2 regions of the Paenibacillus sp. FSL R7-0340 genome follow, and region 2 is predicted to be linked to the other one. Evidence: a T-box and tRNA genes for the amino acid it is inferred to sense, from the RefSeq annotation. Region 2 holds a T-box; the other holds one or more tRNA genes.
What was found. The T-box of region 2 lies ahead of ileS (isoleucine--tRNA ligase). A T-box ahead of a tRNA ligase gene usually reads a tRNA of that ligase, here a tRNA-Ile.

Region 1: it has a tRNA-Ile gene. The T-box ahead of ileS (isoleucine--tRNA ligase) is inferred to sense a tRNA for this amino acid. The anticodon was not compared.

The regions. Positions count from the first base shown of each region.
Region 1 covers NZ_JBBOBY010000003.1:238,101-241,520, forward strand. The annotation lists rRNA gene MKX59_RS27060 (23S ribosomal RNA) at 1-1,083, opposite strand, end outside; tRNA gene MKX59_RS27065 (tRNA-Ala) at 1,273-1,348, opposite strand; tRNA gene MKX59_RS27070 (tRNA-Ile) at 1,370-1,446, opposite strand; rRNA gene rrf (5S ribosomal RNA) at 1,485-1,601, opposite strand; rRNA gene MKX59_RS27080 (16S ribosomal RNA) at 1,720-3,275, opposite strand.
Region 2 covers NZ_JBBOBY010000001.1:2,238,484-2,241,903, forward strand. The annotation lists gene MKX59_RS09955 (YlmH family RNA-binding protein) at 1-284, shown strand, start outside; gene MKX59_RS09960 (DivIVA domain-containing protein) at 457-966, shown strand; T-box leader at 1,135-1,415, shown strand; gene ileS (isoleucine--tRNA ligase) at 1,495-3,420, shown strand, end outside.

The DNA.
Region 1 (3,420 bases), on a different contig from region 2:
CATCCTTTCCCACTTAACACACACTTGGGGACCTTAGCTGATGGTCTGGGCTGTTTCCCTTTCGACAATGGATCTTAGCACTCACTGTCTGACTCCCGGAACTAAATCTATGGCATTCGGAGTTTGACTGAGCTTGGTAACCCTTGCGGGCCCCGCACCCAATCAGTGCTCTACCTCCACGATTCTTTTTTCCGAGGCTAGCCCTAAAGCTATTTCGGGGAGAACCAGCTATCTCCGGGTTCGATTGGAATTTCTCCGCTACCCCCACCTCATCCCCGCATTTTTCAACATGCGTGGGTTCGGGCCTCCAGTGCGTGTTACCGCACCTTCACCCTGGACAGGGGTAGATCACCCGGTTTCGGGTCTACGTCCACGTACTCAAGTCGCCCTATTCAGACTCGCTTTCGCTGCGGCTTCAGCTCTTCACCTTAACCTTGCACGGGAACGTAACTCGCCGGTTCATTCTACAAAAGGCACGCCATCACCCATAGATCGGGCTCTGACTTCTTGTAAGCACACGGTTTCAGGATCTATTTCACTCCCCTTCCGGGGTGCTTTTCACCTTTCCCTCACGGTACTGCTTCACTATCGGTCGCCAGGGAGTATTTAGCCTTGGCAGATGGTCCTGCCGGATTCATACGGGGTTTCACGTGCCCCGCACTACTCGGGATCCGTCTCGGAGAGAACAAGTTTTGAACTACAGGGCTTTTACCTTCTCTGGCGGGCCTTTCCAGACCTCTTCATCTAACCGGTTCCTTTGTAACTCCATGTGAGACGTCCCACAACCCCAAGGAGCAAGCTCCTTGGTTTGGGCTAATCCGCGTTCGCTCGCCGCTACTGACGGAATCACTATTGTTTTCTCTTCCTCAGGGTACTTAGATGTTTCAGTTCCCCTGGTCTGCCTCTATTCTGCCTATGTATTCAGCAGAAAGTGACTGTCGATGAAGACAGCCGGGTTTCCCCATTCGGACATCCCCGGATCAAAGCTTGCTTACAGCTCCCCGAGGCCTTATCGTTGTTCGCCACGTCCTTCGTCGGCTCCTGGCGCCTAGGCATCCTCCGTGTGCTCTTTGTAGCTTAACCTAGACTTTTCTTTCAAAGAAAGAAAATGTCGATGTTCGATAAAGAATGATTTTTGCCAAAGGCAAAAGATCTTTCCTTACCTGCTACCTTTATTTCACTTGTTTACACAAGATCAGCTTAAAGGAATATTCTAAAACGCAATTTCGTTTCGGTATCCAGTTTTCAAGGTGCAATGATAATAAATCTTTTTGGTGGAGCCAAGCGGGATCGAACCGCTGACCTCCTGCTTGCAAGGCAGGCGCTCTCCCAGCTGAGCTATGGCCCCAAAAGTAAATATAAAGTTATATGGTGGGCCCTAGTGGACTCGAACCACCGACCTCACCCTTATCAGGGGTGCGCTCTAACCAGCTGAGCTAAGGGCCCATAATAAACCACCAAAGAAGTTCTTCTTTAGTGGTTGCGCTTGGCGACGTCCTACTCTCCCAGGACCCTGCGGTCCAAGTACCATCGGCGCTGGAGGGCTTAACGGTCGTGTTCGGGATGGGTACGTGTGGAACCCCTCCGCTATCGCCACCAAACGTTCGAGAGTTTGAGCTCTCAAAACTGAGCAACGAGTGAGTAACAGGCCTAAACCTGAGTTTTGAAGCTTATGCTTCATATTTGAATGTTTCCGTTGCAGGAAACGATTCTCCATAGAAAGGAGGTGATCCAGCCGCACCTTCCGATACGGCTACCTTGTTACGACTTCACCCCAATCATCTACCCCACCTTCGGCGGCTGGCTCCCTTGCGGGTTACCCCACCGACTTCGGGTGTTGTAAACTCTCGTGGTGTGACGGGCGGTGTGTACAAGACCCGGGAACGTATTCACCGCGGCATGCTGATCCGCGATTACTAGCAATTCCGACTTCATGTAGGCGAGTTGCAGCCTACAATCCGAACTGAGACCGGCTTTTCTAGGATTGGCTCCACCTCGCGATTTCGCTTCCCGTTGTACCGGCCATTGTAGTACGTGTGTAGCCCAGGTCATAAGGGGCATGATGATTTGACGTCATCCCCACCTTCCTCCGGTTTGTCACCGGCAGTCTGCTTAGAGTGCCCAGCTTGACCTGCTGGCAACTAAGCATAAGGGTTGCGCTCGTTGCGGGACTTAACCCAACATCTCACGACACGAGCTGACGACAACCATGCACCACCTGTCTCCTCTGTCCCGAAGGAAAGGCCTATCTCTAGACCGGTCAGAGGGATGTCAAGACCTGGTAAGGTTCTTCGCGTTGCTTCGAATTAAACCACATACTCCACTGCTTGTGCGGGTCCCCGTCAATTCCTTTGAGTTTCAGTCTTGCGACCGTACTCCCCAGGCGGAATGCTTAATGTGTTAACTTCGGCACCAAGGGTATCGAAACCCCTAACACCTAGCATTCATCGTTTACGGCGTGGACTACCAGGGTATCTAATCCTGTTTGCTCCCCACGCTTTCGCGCCTCAGCGTCAGTTACAGCCCAGAGAGTCGCCTTCGCCACTGGTGTTCCTCCACATATCTACGCATTTCACCGCTACACGTGGAATTCCACTCTCCTCTTCTGCACTCAAGCTCCCCAGTTTCCAGTGCGACCCGAAGTTGAGCCTCGGGATTAAACACCAGACTTAAAGAGCCGCCTGCGCGCGCTTTACGCCCAATAATTCCGGACAACGCTTGCCCCCTACGTATTACCGCGGCTGCTGGCACGTAGTTAGCCGGGGCTTTCTTCTCAGGTACCGTCACTCTTGTAGCAGTTACTCTACAAGACGTTCTTCCCTGGCAACAGAGCTTTACGATCCGAAAACCTTCATCACTCACGCGGCGTTGCTCCGTCAGGCTTTCGCCCATTGCGGAAGATTCCCTACTGCTGCCTCCCGTAGGAGTCTGGGCCGTGTCTCAGTCCCAGTGTGGCCGATCACCCTCTCAGGTCGGCTACGCATCGTCGCCTTGGTAGGCCTTTACCCCACCAACTAGCTAATGCGCCGCAGGCCCATCCACAAGTGACAGATTGCTCCGTCTTTCCTCCTTCTCCCATGCAGGAAAAGGATGTATCGGGTATTAGCTACCGTTTCCGGTAGTTATCCCTGTCTTGTGGGCAGGTTGCCTACGTGTTACTCACCCGTCCGCCGCTAGGTTGTTTAGAAGCAAGCTTCTAAACAACCCCGCTCGACTTGCATGTATTAGGCACGCCGCCAGCGTTCGTCCTGAGCCAGGATCAAACTCTCCATTAAAGACCAACCGAAGTTGGTTTATAGAAAGAGCGATAAGCTCATTTTGAAACTGACGAGATAAAAATATCTCTTGTTTGATTTTGCGAACAAAATCGTTTTACTCACTCGTTGTTCAGTTTTCAAAGATCAAACCTGCATTATGTCT
Region 2 (3,420 bases):
TGCGAACGAAGGAAGTTGCATTAGAGGCGCTAGATCTGACTGTCGCTTCTTTACGACTGGACGGTATTGCCAGCGATGTATACAAGCTAAGCCGCAGTAAAATATTAACACCGATTCGGGCGGGACGGTGCCGGGTAAATTGGAAGGTGGAGGAGAATCCATCCACTCCACTTAAAGCTGGGGACGTTATTTCCATGCAGGGTTTTGGGCGTTTCAAAGTGCTTGAAACAGACGGGATGACAAAAAAGGGAAGATTCCGTGTCAAAATTGGTAAGTTTGTATAGCTGTAGGCAGGAATCACGAGCTTTCTGTCGAAAGAATTAAGCTATAGCGAAGAACTGGAACGATTTTGCTCTGTACAGTATTCACAAAACGGGGTATGATGACCGATAGATGATAGTGAGCGTCGTGACGCGGAAAATGTAATTTTTGTCAATCTTATAGGAGGTGGACGGCATGCCATTAACGCCATTGGATATACATAACAAGGAATTTGCCCGCCGGCTTCGCGGTTATGATGAGGATCAGGTTAATGAATTTTTGGATCAGGTGATCAAAGATTACGAGGGCGTTATTCGTGAAAATAAAGAACTGAGCACCGAGTTGTTGAACGTACAGGAGAAGCTCGATCATTTCGCGACCATTGAGGATACGCTGAGTAAGACGATTATCGTGGCGCAGGAAGCGGCTGATGAAGTTCGTAACAACGCCAAGAAAGAATCCCAACTGATCGTGAAGGAAGCGGAAAAAAATGCGGACCGTATTGTGAACGAAGCATTGTCTAAATCCCGCAAGATCGCGTTGGAGGTTGAAGAACTGAAGAAGCAGGCATCGATTTACCGAGCACGGTTTCGTACACTGGTGGAAGCGCAGCTTGACTTGTTAAGCCAAGACGGCTGGGAAGCCCTTGAAAACCGGGAACGCGAAGTACTGGAGCGCGAGCGTGAGATGAAAGAAATTTACTAATTTCATTTCTGACAAGCTTTTATTAGGCTTTGTTAGGGTTGACTTTTATCTTTAAACAGGCTATAACTGTAAATACTATACTGAATTCAATGATTATCCGTCTGTCGGCTGATGGTTGTTATTCAAGGCAACGATGTTGCTGGTTTAATATTCGATGAATTTAACATGTTTAATTCGTTGATGGGAACGAGTACGTCATGATTTGTCCCTCAGAGAGTTGGCCTTCCGGTGCAAGCCAACGTTCAGAACATGACCGAAGATCCTCCCGGAGAAGTGAGCTGAAGCGCTTAAGATTTATGGCGTGTGTAAGCAATCACCGTTTGCCATGCGTTATAATGGCGCCCTGCTGTAGTTGAGTGGGGCTCAGAGAGCCGTGATGAGACTGTATTTTAGAATGGTCTGTTTTTACGGAATCAGGGTGGTAACGCGAGCACAGTCTCGTCCCTTTACAGGGATGGGGCTTTTTTTGTTGCTTTTTTTAGGAAATGCTAGGGAAATCAATGATGAGCAGAGAGGGAGTATGACAGTATGAACAGAGTGGATGTTAAAGAAAAAGCACGGTCCCGTGACCTGCGCATCCTGAGCAAATGGAAACAAGAGGACACATTCCGTAAATCCATCACAAATCGTGAAGGAAAGCCAAATTTTGTATTTTATGAGGGCCCACCAACAGCTAACGGTAAACCGCATATCGGTCACGTGCTGGGCCGTGTAATTAAGGATTTTGTAGGCCGCTATCAGACAATGAAGGGATACCGCGTCGTACGTAAGGCAGGCTGGGACACGCATGGCTTGCCGGTAGAATTGGGTGTACAAAAGCAACTGGGAATCTCCCACAAACCTGAAATTGAAGAATATGGCGTTGAAAAGTTTATTAAAAAATGTAAGGCAAGCGTGTTTGAGTACGAGCAACAATGGCGTGATCTAACCGAAGCGATCGGATACTGGACTGACCTCGATAACCCGTACATTACATTGGATAATAACTATATCGAGAGCGTATGGAACATTTTGGCGACAATTCATGAAAAAGATCTGCTGTATCGTGGTCATCGTGTGAGTCCGTATTGCCCGGATTGTCAGACGACGCTAAGTTCTCATGAAGTAGCGCAGGGCTACAAAGATGTGAAGGATCTGAGTGCCACGGCGAAATTCAAGTTGCATAGCAGTGGTGAATATGTACTGGCTTGGACGACAACACCCTGGACCTTGCCGAGTCACGTGGCGCTCGCCGTCAACCCTGAACTGGAATATGCACGTGTGAAGCAGGAAGACGGTGTATACATCGTTGCTAAAAATCTGGTTGAGGACGTAATTAAAGGCGATCATGAAGTGATTGGCACACTATCCGGTTCAGAACTGGTTGGCCAAACGTATACCCCGCCATTTACGTATTTTCAGGTTGAGAAGGGTAATCAGATTCTGGGTGCGAAGTTCGTAACAGACTCCAGCGGTACAGGTATCGTTCATATGGCTCCGGCGCATGGTGAGGATGATTACCGGGTATGTCGTGAAAATGGTGTTGAGTTCATCAACGTGGTGGATCTTCAAGGTAACTATGTAGAGGAAATCACTGATTTTGCAGGCCGTTTTGTGAAAGACTGTGATGTAGATATTGTTAAAATGCTGTCCGAAAAAGGTTTGCTGTACAGCAAGGAAAAATACGAGCATAGCTATCCGTTCTGCTGGCGCTGCGATACTCCATTATTGTACTATGCTATGGACAGCTGGTTTATCAAAACAACTGCGATCAAGGATCAATTGATTGCCAACAACAGCGAAGTCGAATGGTACCCGGGGCATATACGTGAAGGACGTTTTGGCAAGTTTTTGGAGGAACTGGTGGATTGGAACATCAGTCGCGATCGCTATTGGGGTACACCACTAAACATCTGGGTTTGTGAGGAAACTGGAGAACAGTTCGCTCCGCATAGTATTGCTGAATTGAGGGAACGTGCGATTGGCGATGTACCAGCGGACATCGAGCTGCACAAACCATATGTAGATGATATTAAGGTTCGTAGCCAATGCGGTAAATACGAAATGACTCGTACACCGGAAGTAATCGACGTATGGTTCGATAGTGGCTCCATGCCGTTTGCACAGCATCATTATCCTTTTGAAAATAATGAAACGTTCGAGCAGCAATTTCCGGCAGATATGATCTGTGAAGGGATTGACCAGACTCGTGGCTGGTTCTATAGCTTGCTTGCGGTTTCGACTATGCTGACTGGCAAAGCTCCTTATAAAGCTGTCATGGCGACAGGCCATGTACTGGATGAGCAGGGGCAGAAAATGTCTAAATCCAAGGGTAATGTTATTGATCCGTGGGAAGTGATTGACGAGTACGGTACAGATGCTTTCCGCTGGGCATTGCTGTCTGATAGTGCACCATGGAATAGCAAACGTTTTTCCAAAGGCATTGTAGGTGAGGCTAAATCGAAGCTGGTGGAT